Regions from separate parts of the Bacillus sp. JZ39 genome, predicted to be linked through region 2. Evidence: riboswitches for the same ligand, from Rfam matches in the RefSeq annotation. Region 2 holds a riboswitch; the other holds the start of a gene.
What was found. A riboswitch is a leader RNA that binds a small molecule or an ion and turns the genes downstream of it on or off. The one in region 2 is predicted to bind lysine.
Positions count from the first base shown of each region.

Region 1: it holds a riboswitch for lysine, as region 2 does, so the genes downstream of both, M1D65_RS16510 (amino acid permease) here and M1D65_RS13855 (aspartate kinase) in region 2, are expected to answer to the same signal.

Region 1 covers NZ_CP096389.1:3,204,916-3,211,137, reverse strand. Annotated here, with positions in the region: gene modB (molybdate ABC transporter permease subunit) at 1-36, opposite strand, end outside; gene modA (molybdate ABC transporter substrate-binding protein) at 11-790, opposite strand; gene M1D65_RS16530 (substrate-binding domain-containing protein) at 901-1,827, shown strand; gene M1D65_RS16525 (LTA synthase family protein) at 1,855-3,708, opposite strand; gene M1D65_RS16520 (metal-dependent hydrolase) at 3,810-4,292, opposite strand; gene sspJ (small acid-soluble spore protein SspJ) at 4,459-4,599, shown strand; lysine riboswitch at 4,716-4,895, shown strand; gene M1D65_RS16510 (amino acid permease) at 4,999-6,222, shown strand, end outside.
Region 2 covers NZ_CP096389.1:2,686,644-2,692,865, reverse strand. Annotated here, with positions in the region: gene abfB (alpha-L-arabinofuranosidase AbfB) at 1-1,201, shown strand, start outside; gene trxA (thioredoxin) at 1,524-1,838, shown strand; gene uvrC (excinuclease ABC subunit UvrC) at 1,974-3,746, shown strand; lysine riboswitch at 3,811-3,990, shown strand; gene M1D65_RS13855 (aspartate kinase) at 4,116-5,342, shown strand; gene M1D65_RS13850 (YslB family protein) at 5,386-5,832, opposite strand; gene sdhC (succinate dehydrogenase cytochrome B558) at 6,125-6,222, shown strand, end outside.

The DNA of each region.
Region 1 (6,222 bases), 520 kb from region 2:
GCTTATGCTACTAGGCAGTAAAGCCATATTTCTCAAATACTTTCATTGCTTCATCAGATTGCAGGTATTCGTAAAATTCCTTCGCTTCCTTACGGTGTTTTGTATCTTTTACGATTCCTAACGGATAGACAATTGGGCTGTGTGTATCTGCTTCTGCCTCGTCAATAATGTTGACCTTTTTCGAGACCAGGGCATCTGTTTTATAAACAATACCTGCGTCTACATTGCCGGTTTCAACATAAGAAAGAACTTGGCGAACGTCTTTTCCATACACAATTTTATCCTTCACTTTTTCCCATAAAGACAGCTTTGTCAGTGATTCTTTCCCATAAGCTCCTGCCGGTACGGATTCCGGAGTGCCAAGGGCGATTTTTTCTGATTCAGCCAGATTGCTGAAGCTTGTCACAGGTGAATCTCCGTTTTTCGGTACGACCAGCACAATTTCATTACCGACTAAATCAGTGCTGTCTTTTTTTGCGATATCTCCATCATCCACCAGCTTTTTAAATTTATCCTCAGCAGCTGAGAAGAACAGATCTGCTCCTGCTCCTTGAGAAATCTGTTTTTGCAAGGCGCCGGATGAGCCATAGTTATCTTGGATGGTAATATTTTGATGCTCTTTTTCATAATTTTTTTGGATTTCCTCAAGTGCATCCTGCGCGCTGGCGGCAGCTGAGATGGTTAACGTTACTTTTTTCTCGCTGTCCGTTGAAGACTGGTTTGAAGAACAGCCTGCTGCAAGGAGAAAAGCAGTTAAGGCTGCGATGAAAATAGAATACTTCTTAAACATGATTGCACCCCTTATCATTAGATATAACTAATTATAACTGATTATGTTTGGTTTATGTGGGTTTTTTTACATTCGGCGAAAAGGTATAATAAAATAGGAGAGTGATGATGATGAATGAAACCTCTTCCTATACGATAGAAGAAGTTGCAGGTCTGCTGAAGGTATCAAAGCTGACCGTTTATGATTTGATTAAAAAAGGCGTGCTGCCTGCTTATCGTGTCGGAAGGCAGATGCGTGTGGATGAAGAAGATTTAAAGCAATATAAAACGAATATGAGAATGTCTCAGCCCATCGCTGCAACAGAAGCGCCGAAACAGGTGCAGGAGGCTGAGCCGGACGGCAGACGGAATGTCATGATCAGCGGACAGGACATTTCGATGGATCTTCTCAGCAAGCATTTGGAGAATGCCATTCAGGAGACGCCGCTCCGTAAATACAAAGGAAGCTTAAACAGCCTGATTGATATGTATCAAGGCAAGTGTGACATTGTCAGCCTCCATTTGTACGATGCTGAAACGGACCAGTATAACGCTCCTTATGTAAAACGGATTTTGACAGGTGAACCGTTTTGTCTCATCAATGTCGTTCTCCGCAAAGCAGGACTGTATGTGAAAAAAGGGAATCCGAAAAACATTCAAGGCTGGAAAGACTTGAAAAGAGCCGATATCCGGATCATCAACAGGGAAAAGGGTTCTGGCGCAAGGGTGCTCCTTGATGAACAGCTTGGCTTGCTTGGTGTGAATCCAGCTGATGTAGTGGGATATAGCGATATCGTGACTGATCATTACGCTGCCGCTTCACAAGTTTCAAGCGGACAGGCTGACGCGGGAATCGGGGCGCAGCACGCGGCACATATGGGCAGTGTTGATTTTATCCCGCTCATCGACGAACAATATGATATCGTTGTTTTGAAAAAACATGAGCAGCTGCTGAAAGCCGTGAAGGAGATTTTGAATTCTGAGGAATACAAGGCGAATTTGTCTCATTTAAACGGCTATGAAACGAAGCTGACTGGCAAGGTGATGTTGGAAACGTAAAAAATCCCTCTTGATAGAGGGATTTTTTTATTCGGAAAACCTGAGCAGGTCACCATTTAAAATTTTATCAGAGAGAGAAAGTTCTTCGTTTGCTTTCTCCTTGTAATGGAGGCACGCATCCTGATCTTCCAGCACTTTACCTGTTTTTTGGCTATAGCACGTGTTCTTTGTGTATATATAATCGTTCGTAATAAAGCTGCCGTTTCGCAGAACGGCGAATGGGGTGCGGTCGCTGGACAGTAAATCATTGCCGAATTGGATATCGCCTTTTGTCTCAACGCCGAGCAAATGCATCAGCGTCGGCCTGACGTCGACCTGTCCCCCGGCATCAGGGATGGTTTCCGGCTTTTGATCGGTGATTCCCGGGATATGTATGATAAACGGCACCCGCTGGAGCTGAACGTTGTCATATGGTGTGATTTCGTCTTTCCCTAAAAACTCAGCCATTGCCTCGTTATGGGCTTCAGAAATGCCGTAATGATCTCCCATAAATACGATCATCGAATTTTCGTATAAGCCTTCGTCCTTCAGTTTTTTGATAAAATGCTTCAATGCCTCATCCTCATAGCGAACCGTGGTCACATAGCGGTTTAACAGATCACTGCTTGAGTCGAATTCATCTATCAGCTGATCCTTTTCATCAATCTCAAACGGAAAATGATTCGTTAACGTGATAAAACTGCTGTAGAACGGCTGCGGCAGGCTTTTCAGCTTTTCGGCGGACTGCTCTAAAAATTCTTTGTCTTTTAAGCCCCAGCTTGTCGATGTCCCGGGAGTGACATGAAAATCATCAACATCAAAAAAGCGGTCAATGCCAAATGTATCGTACATGACATCTCTGTTCCAAAATGTTTTATGGTTAGCATGAAAGACGGCTGAATAATAATCGTGCTGCTTCAGCGATTTATACATCGTATGAAATTGATGGTCGCTTTTCGTGAAAAAGACGGCGCCGCTAAGGGAAGGATACAGTGAGTTAGCGACGATAAATTCTGAATCTGATGTTTTGCCTTGTTCTGTTTGCTGATAGAAATGATCAAAGGAATAGCTTTTTTTAATGAGATCATTCATAAATGGGGTAATTTCTTTTCCATTTACTTTTTCATTCAGAACAAAGCTTTGGGTCGATTCAAGTGTTACAAAGATGACATTGCGCCCCTTTGCAAGACCGAATTTGCTTTGATCAGGCTTGCTGTAATCAGCCTCTGTGTAGTTTTTAATGGCAGTTATACTGTCTTCATCGGCAAAAGCTTTCGCGCTGATATTAACAGTCTGAGAAATTGTATCGTAAATATGGAACTGAAACAGACCGATGCTTTTGACTAGCATTTCCCGGTCAAAAGAATGTGCCAAAAGCTTCGGCTGCTGTACTTCTGCAAGTGCCAGTGTGCATAAAAGCATGCCGCAGGAAGCTGCATAGTACCGTTTGATCGTGCGGGGAGCGGCTTTTGTCTGTGGGTGTTTGGTTTTTCTGGCGAACAGCAGCAGACAAACCAAATCCACAAACAGGGCGATAAACAGAGGATGGAACAATTCTTTTACACTGCTTCCCATATCGCTCATGTTGCTCGCCTGAAATAAAACCGGAATGGTAATAAAATCGATATAAAAGCCGTAAAAAATCGTATTAGAGATCAAGATAACAGTCAGAACCAAATTGGCAATCAGCAAAAAAGCCCGCTGCTTGTTTCCTTTCAGAAGCAGGCCGATCCCGAATAAAGGAAGAATAAAGCTGAGCGGGTTGACCAGCAGCATTAGCTCCTCCAACAGAGTATCGATTTGCAAATCAAAGCCGAGTTTATATATCACATACGTTTTGATCCACATAAATAAGATCGAAAAACATAAAAACCGCTGATTGTGAAAAAAGGTTCCTTTCATCAATATGACTCCTCACGTTTTCTTGATCATCTGCATGAAATGCTTCTTAAGTAAAACCTACTAAAAACAGCCGGTTCAGACAAGTCTCAGCACTCATGTGTTTAAAACATGCGCCCATGAAACAGCATATAAAAGTAGTAACATGAAGCAAGGGTCAGGCCGGCTAGCACGAGCTGCTCAGAAAAACTGCCTGTCTTCATATATAATGGAAGCCGAACGCGGATCGTTGAAGGGAATAATAATTTGATTCCGTTCACCGTCCAAGCGTCAAGAATCAAGTGGCTCGCCATTCCGATCATCAGGCCGGCTGATATGTTTTTATCTGGAATGTATGTAGAAGTGATAAAAAACATGATGAGCATAAACAGCAAGCTGTGTGTAAATGTACGATGGCCAAAAACGGAGCTGACCACTTTCGATAAAATAGGAAATTTTCTCCCGATTTTGCTTTGTGTGTGGCAGATATCGGGTATTAATGCTCCAACCGCGCCTGATGCAGCCATAAGCACTGGATCAAATCCATAATAATAAGCCGCTGCCGTACAAGAAGCGATGCCTCCCATGATGTGTGTTTTTCCTGTCATTTGCCGCTTCTCCTTTTATCTTTTGCAAAAAATCTCTGAATTACAAATATATCAAGAGAATGTATGTTTGATCAACAGGACTTTGGACGATAAAAAATATCCCGCATAATTTTTCAGGAAAGAGGTATCTTAAACATGTACCTATTTTTTAAAAGAGGTGATACGAATGGGTTTCTTTAATAAAGATAAAGGAAAACGTTCCGAAAAAGAAAAAAACGTAATCCAAGGAGCTCTTGAAGATGCTGGTTCAGCTCTAAAAGATGATCCGCTTCAAGAAGCTGTGCAAAAAAAGAAAAATAATCGATAACCACATGCGGATAGAGCTTGGCTCTATCCGTATTTTCCATCTGTTCCCTTTGACAGATCATCCTTTCTTTGATAACCTTCTGGGAGTAACTGAATAATTAAATCCTCACTCTTTCTCAGTGAGGTAGAGGTTGCGCGGATGATAAGTCACACATGCCAGGCTGACAGGAGCTGTTAAACATGTGTAAAAGGCATCAGCGCCGAAGTGTGGAGAAAGCCGATCCTTCTCTATGCTGGGACTGTATCTGAATAAGTGCAGGACTGCCGCGTGCTTTTTCGCGGAGGGCTATCCGGAGATCAAGGGTGTGTGTTTCTTTAAGCATGGACTTTTGTTCAGGCTTTTTTTGCGTTTATATGATCTCGGGGTCTGGTCCGTACAAAGAATCATGGAGGTACTGGAATGGAACAGACAAAAAAATGGGGTTTTTGGTTATTAACGGCGTTTGTCGTTGGAAATATGGTTGGATCAGGAATTTTCTCCTTGCCGAGCTCGCTTGCTTCAATTGCGAGTCCGTTTGGAGCTACGTCCGCCTGGCTTTTGACAGGTGCCGGCGTGCTGATGATTGCACTTGTGTTCGGACACTTGTCCATTCGCAAGCCTGAACTGACAGCGGGACCGCAAAGTTATGCAAGAGCGCTGTTTTCTGACCCGAAAAAAGGCAACGCTGCCGGTTTCACAATGGTGTGGGGCTACTGGGTGGCGAGCTGGATCAGTAACGTGGCGATCATCACAAGTCTCGCCGGTTACTTGACTTCGTTCTTCCCGATCTTGGTTGATAAACGTGAGATGTTTTCGATCGGCGGGCAAGAGGTGACACTCGGCCAATTACTGACGTTTGCCGTATGTACGATCTTGTTATGGGGAACGCACGCGATTCTTGTTGCCAGCATTAACGGCGCAAGTAAATTAAACTTTGTCACAACGCTTTCTAAAGTATTAGGTTTTGTCTTCTTTATCGTTGCTGGTTTATTTGTGTTTCAAACGACATTATTCGGTCATTTTTATTTCCCGGTTCAAGGAGAAAACGGCACAAGCATTGGAATTGGCGGCCAGGTTCATAACGCCGCGATTTCTACACTGTGGGCGTTTGTCGGAATTGAATCCGCGGTGATCCTGTCCGGCCGTGCGCGCTCTCAGCGTGATGTGAAACGTGCGACAATTACCGGCTTGCTGATTGCCTTGAGCATATATATTATTGTGACTTTAATTACGATGGGTGTTCTGCCGCATGATAAGCTTGTCGGCTCTGAAAAACCATTTGTTGATGTACTCTATGCGATTGTTGGAAACGCGGGAAGCGTGATTATGGCGCTTTTGGCTATCCTTTGTTTATTCGGAACGATGCTCGGCTGGATTTTGCTTGGCTCTGAGGTGCCATACCAAGCAGCTAAAGCGGGAGATTTCCCGGCATTTTTTGCAAAAACGAATAAAAAGGGAAGTCCGGTCATTGCACTCATTATTACAAACGTCATGTCACAGGTCTTCATTTTCTCGGTTATTTCCCGGACAATAAGTGACGCATTTACATTTTTAACGACAGCGGCTACACTCGCATATTTAATTCCGTATCTAGTATCTGCAATCTACAGCTTGAAGGTAGTCATCAAAGGTGAAACGTATGAC
Region 2 (6,222 bases):
CGGTACAATTGAATCAAATGAATTCGGAACGCATGAATTTATGATGCTTTGCGAGCTGCTTGAATGCGAGCCATATATTTGCGGCAATGTCGGAAGCGGAACCGTTCAGGAAATGGCGGAGTGGATTGAGTATATGACATTTGAAGAAGGCACGCCGATGTCAGACTGGAGAAAGCAAAATGGAAGAGAAGAACCTTGGAAGCTGAAATATTTCGGCGTGGGCAATGAAAACTGGGGCTGCGGCGGCAACATGCATCCCGAATACTACGCAGATCTGTACCGGCGTTTTCAGACTTATGTCCGCAATTACAGCGGGAATGACATTTATAAAATTGCAGGCGGCGCAAATGTGGATGATTTTAATTGGACGGACATGCTTATGAAAAAAGCCGCTGGCCTGATGGACGGGTTGAGTCTTCATTATTACACGATTCCGGGGGATTTCTGGAAGGGCAAAGGATCAGCCACAGAATTCACGGAAGATGAATGGTTTATTACGATGAAAAAAGCCAAATACATCGATGAATTGATTCAAAAACACGGCACGATTATGGACCGGTACGATCCGGAGCAGCGGGTCGGGCTGATTATTGATGAATGGGGCACGTGGTTTGATCCCGAGCCAGGCACGAATCCCGGTTTCTTATATCAGCAAAACACCATTCGTGATGCACTGGTGGCGGCTTCTCATTTCCACATTTTCCATCAGCATTGCCGCCGGGTGCAAATGGCCAACATCGCCCAAACAGTAAATGTTCTTCAAGCGATGATTTTGACTGAGGGAGAGCGGATGCTTTTGACACCGACGTACCATGTATTCAATATGTTTAAGGTGCACCAGGACGCTTCTCTTTTAGCCACAGAGACAATGTCTGCCGACTATGAATGGAACGGTGAAACGCTTCCGCAAATCAGCATTTCAGCATCGAAACAAGCTGAAGGCGATATCAATATCACAATTTGCAACATCGATCACCAAAACAAAGCGGAGGCGGAAATCGAGCTGAGAGGCCTACACAAGGCAGCGGACCATTCCGGAGTCATTCTTACGGCAGAAAAAATGAATGCGCATAACACGTTTGACGATCCTCATCATGTCAAACCGGAATCCTTCAGGCAATACACGCTCAGCAAAAACAAACTGAAAGTAAAACTCCCGCCAATGTCAGTCGTCTTACTTACGCTGCGTGCTGATTCTTAATCACGCAAGAGCGCCGGAGCTTCATGCCGGCGCTCTTTTTCAGGTTTTGAAACAGCTCCGGCAGGGCATGGTAAAGTACATGACAGTGAAGAGGAGATGTGATCTTATGCTTCGTACCATTTTAATGATTATTGGGGCAATTGTAGTGATCGGGGCCATTATCAGATTTGTGTTTTAAAAAAAGAGCATATCCCATTCAACCATATAAAAATGAGTAAACCGGCTGTGATCAGGAAAAAATAATTTGTAAGCATTAAAATAGCGTGAACGAATGGGAGATGCTATACTAAAAATCATCATTTCACATTGGAGGAATTCAATAATGGCTATCGTAAAAGCAACTGATCAATCTTTCTCAGCTGAAACAAGCGAAGGCGTCGTACTGGCAGACTTCTGGGCTCCTTGGTGCGGACCTTGTAAAATGATTGCACCTGTTCTTGAAGAATTGGATCAAGAAATGGGAGACAAACTGAAAATCGTAAAAATCGATGTAGACGAAAACCAAGAAACTGCCGGAAAATACGGCGTTATGAGCATCCCGACTCTTCTTGTGTTAAAAGACGGCGAAGTAGTTGAAACTTCAGTCGGCTTCAAACCAAAAGAAGCGCTTCAAGAGCTTGTAAACAAACATCTTTAATTTTCCGCTGCTTACATGCCAGAGCGATTCCGATTGAGGGATCGCTTTTTTTATTCGCCAATTGTGAACCATAGAGAAAAACAAACGTTCGTGTTAAACTGGAAATAAAGGATTAAACATAAGGAAGGGTAACATATGAACAAACAACTGAAAGAAAAACTCGCCCTCCTTCCTGATCAACCGGGTTGTTATCTCATGAAGGACCGGCAGCAGACTGTGATCTACGTAGGGAAAGCAAAAGTGCTGAAAAACAGAGTGCGCTCCTACTTCACCGGTTCTCACGACGCGAAAACCCAAAGGCTTGTGACGGAAATCGAGGATTTTGAATATATCGTGACGTCCTCCAATCTTGAAGCGCTTATTTTAGAAATGAATCTGATCAAAAAGCATGATCCGAAATACAACGTCATGCTCAAAGACGACAAAACCTATCCTTTCATAAAACTCACCCATGAACGCCACCCAAGGCTGATTGTCACCCGCAATGTCAAAAAAGACAAAGGGCGCTATTTCGGGCCGTATCCGAATGTACAGGCAGCAAGGGAAACAAAAAAACTGCTCGACCGTCTGTATCCTCTCAGAAAATGCTCCAAGCTCCCGGACAGAGTGTGCCTTTACTATCATCTGGGCCAATGCCTCGCTCCGTGTGTAAAGGATATTTCCGAAGAGACGAACAGAGAGCTGGTTGAAAGCATTACACGTTTCTTAAGGGGCGGCTATAATGAGGTCAAAAAAGAGCTTGAAGAGAAAATGCATGAAGCTGCTGAGAATCTTGAGTTTGAACGAGCAAAAGAGCTTCGTGACCAAATTGCCCATATTGAATCAACGATGGAAAAACAAAAAATGACGATGAACGATCTAGTCGACCGTGATGTATTCGCGTACGCGTACGATAAGGGCTGGATGTGCGTGCAGGTCTTTTTCATCCGCCAAGGAAAGCTCATTGAACGCGATGTCAGCATGTTCCCGCTTTATCAGGAAGCAGATGAAGAGTTCCTCACGTTCATCGGGCAGTTCTATTCAAAAAACAACCACTTCCTTCCGAAGGAGATTTTAGTTCCGGACAGCGTAGATCAATCCATGATCGAGCAGCTGCTGGAAACAAACGTTCACCAGCCGAAGAAAGGCCCGAAAAAAGAACTGCTCATGCTTGCCCATAAAAATGCGAAAATCGCATTGAAAGAAAAATTCTCTTTAATCGAACGCGACGAGGAGCGTTCAATCGGGGCTGTGCAGAAACTAGGTGAGGCATTAAATATTTATACGCCGCACAGAATTGAAGCGTTTGATAACTCAAACATACAGGGGACAAACCCGGTTTCCGCGATGATTGTGTTTATCGACGGCAAACCATACAAAAAGGAATACCGCAAATATAAAATCAAAACCGTTACAGGGCCGGATGATTACGGTTCTATGAGAGAGGTTGTCAGAAGACGCTATACGAGAGTGCTTCGTGAGAATCTGCCGCTGCCCGATCTGATTATCATTGACGGAGGAAAAGGGCAGATCAACGCAGCAAGGGATGTCATTGAAAATGAACTCGGCTTGGATATCCCGATCGCCGGTTTAGCGAAAGATGAAAAACACAGAACCTCAAATTTACTGATCGGTGAGCCGCTGGAGGTGGTGTATCTGGAACGAAACAGCCAGGAATTTTACCTCCTGCAGCGCATCCAGGACGAGGTGCACCGTTTTGCAATCAGTTTTCACAGGCAAATCCGCGGAAAAAGCGCGTTTCAATCCGTTTTGGACGACATCCCGGGTATCGGAGAGAAAAGAAAGAAAATGCTGTTAAAGCATTTCGGTTCCGTTAAAAAAATGAAGGAAGCAAGCCTTGAGGACATCAAAAAAGCCGGTGTTCCCGCAGCGGCGGCTCAGCTCCTTTACGACAAATTGCAAAAATAATGTTGTCCTTTTAAATAAGATCTGATAAAATGTGAACTAATTTCATAGTTAGATCGTGTTATATGGTGAAGATAGAGGTGCGAACTTCAAGAGTATGCCTTTGGAGAAAGATGGATTCTGTGAAAAAGGCTGAAAGGGGAGCGTCGCCGAAGCAAATAAAACCCCATCGGTATTATTTGCTGGCCGTGCATTGAATAAATGTAAGGCTGTCAAGAAATCATTTTCTTGGAGGGCTATCTCGTTGTTCATAATCATTTATGATGATTAATTGATAAGCAATGAGAGTATTCCTCTCATTGCTTTTTTTATTGTGGACAAAGCGCTCTTTCTCCTCACCCGCACGAACCAAAATGTAAAGGGTGGTAATACATGGGTCTTATTGTACAAAAATTCGGAGGCACTTCCGTCGGCTCAGTCGAAAAAATTCAAAATGCGGCAAACCGCGCAATTGCAGAAAAACAGAAAGGCCATCAAGTCGTTGTCGTCGTTTCAGCAATGGGAAAATCCACTGACGAATTGGTCAGCCTTGCAAAAGCTATTTCTGACCAGCCCAGCAAACGCGAAATGGATATGCTGCTGGCGACAGGCGAGCAGGTCACGATTTCACTCCTTTCAATGGCATTGCAGGAAAAAGGCTATGACGCTGTGTCTTATACTGGCTGGCAGGCGGGAATCCGTACAGAGGCCATTCACGGAAACGCCAGAATTACAGATATCGACACATCGGTTTTAGCAGACCAGCTCGAAAAGGGAAAAATTGTCATTGTCGCAGGATTCCAAGGCATGACAGAGGATTGTGAAATTACGACATTGGGCCGGGGCGGTTCAGATACAACAGCAGTTGCTTTGGCTGCCGCTTTAAAAGCTGATAAATGTGACATATACACAGACGTGCCAGGCGTGTTTACAACCGATCCGCGCTATGTGAAATCAGCGAGAAAACTTGCGGGCATCTCATACGATGAAATGCTTGAGCTTGCCAATTTAGGCGCCGGTGTTCTTCATCCGAGAGCAGTTGAGTTCGCGAAAAATTACCAAGTGCCGTTAGAAGTGCGTTCAAGTACAGAAACCGAAGCGGGAACATTAATTGAGGAGGAATCATCCATGGAACAGAATTTAATTGTCAGAGGCATTGCATTTGAAGATCAAATCACAAGAGTAACCATTTACGGGCTGACTAGCGGCCTGACAACTTTGTCTACTATTTTTACGACACTTGCCAAAAGAAACATAAATGTGGATATCATTATCCAAACGCAGGCCGAGGACAAGACTGGAATTTCCTTCTCTGTCAAAACAGAAGATGCAGACCAAACCGTTGCAGTGCTTGAAGAGTATAAAGACGCGCTGGAATTTGAGAAAATCGAGACAGAAAGCAAATTGGCTAAAGTATCCATTGTTGGATCCGGCATGGTCTCAAATCCTGGTGTAGCGGCTGAAATGTTTGCTGTACTGGCGCAAAAAAATATTTTAATCAAAATGGTCAGCACATCTGAAATCAAAGTGTCAACAGTCGTAAGCGAAAATGACATGGTGAAAGCAGTCGAGTCGCTTCACGATGCATTTGAGCTTTCAAAACACCCTTCAGCTGTGTAATGACAATCAAAAAGGCGGGACTATGCAGTCACCGCCTTTTTGATTACACTGGGTCTTTCATATCCCATTTCACAGTCAGAACCACTTTATCGGCTCTCTTTTTCACTTGTTCATATGATTCGGCAATCTGATCATTCATCAATTGAATTTGTTCAGCGATAAAACCAGCCTCCAGCTGAAAGCATGGTTCTTTCTGATGTTTAAGCCGGTTGGAAATGATCGGCCCTTCAAGTTCAAATTCAAGCTCCTGTTTTTTAGCGCTTACGTTGGTGAGGGTTCCCCAGCCCGCTTCTTCAAAGAAGGCCGGAAACTCCTCCCATGATTCAAGAGGAAACTTACGGGCGAGATGTTTTCCTGCCCAATACATCATGGAAGAGTAATCTTGGCCAAGCATATCTGGGAGAACGATCTCTCGTATTAGTTCGTAGGCATAGGCGTTCATTTCAATTTCTTTTAGGTTGTCAATAGATGCTTCAAATTTAGACTTCATATCTGTCTCCCCTCTCTCCTGCGTATATTATAGCTCAAACAGGGGGGAGGATTACAGAATGATCCTGTAATTCTTATGAAAAATTAAGCAAGAAATATATATTGATAAAATAAAATTTTTCAATCAACTAATCAATTCGGAAAATTATAATTTATGTACGCGTTTTCTTGACGCCCTTTTGAGGGAGGAGTAAAATGAAATTGTCAATAAATCTTAATAAAGTGCTTACAATTGAAAGAAGTGGGGGAAGAGATTTAGCACATTTCGCACTTATCAAACAGGGGGTAAAGTAATGTCTGGGAACAGAGAGTTTTATTTTCGAAGATTGCATTCCTTGCTTGGCGTCATACCGGTCGGCATCTTTCTTATTCAGCATTTAGTCGTCAACCA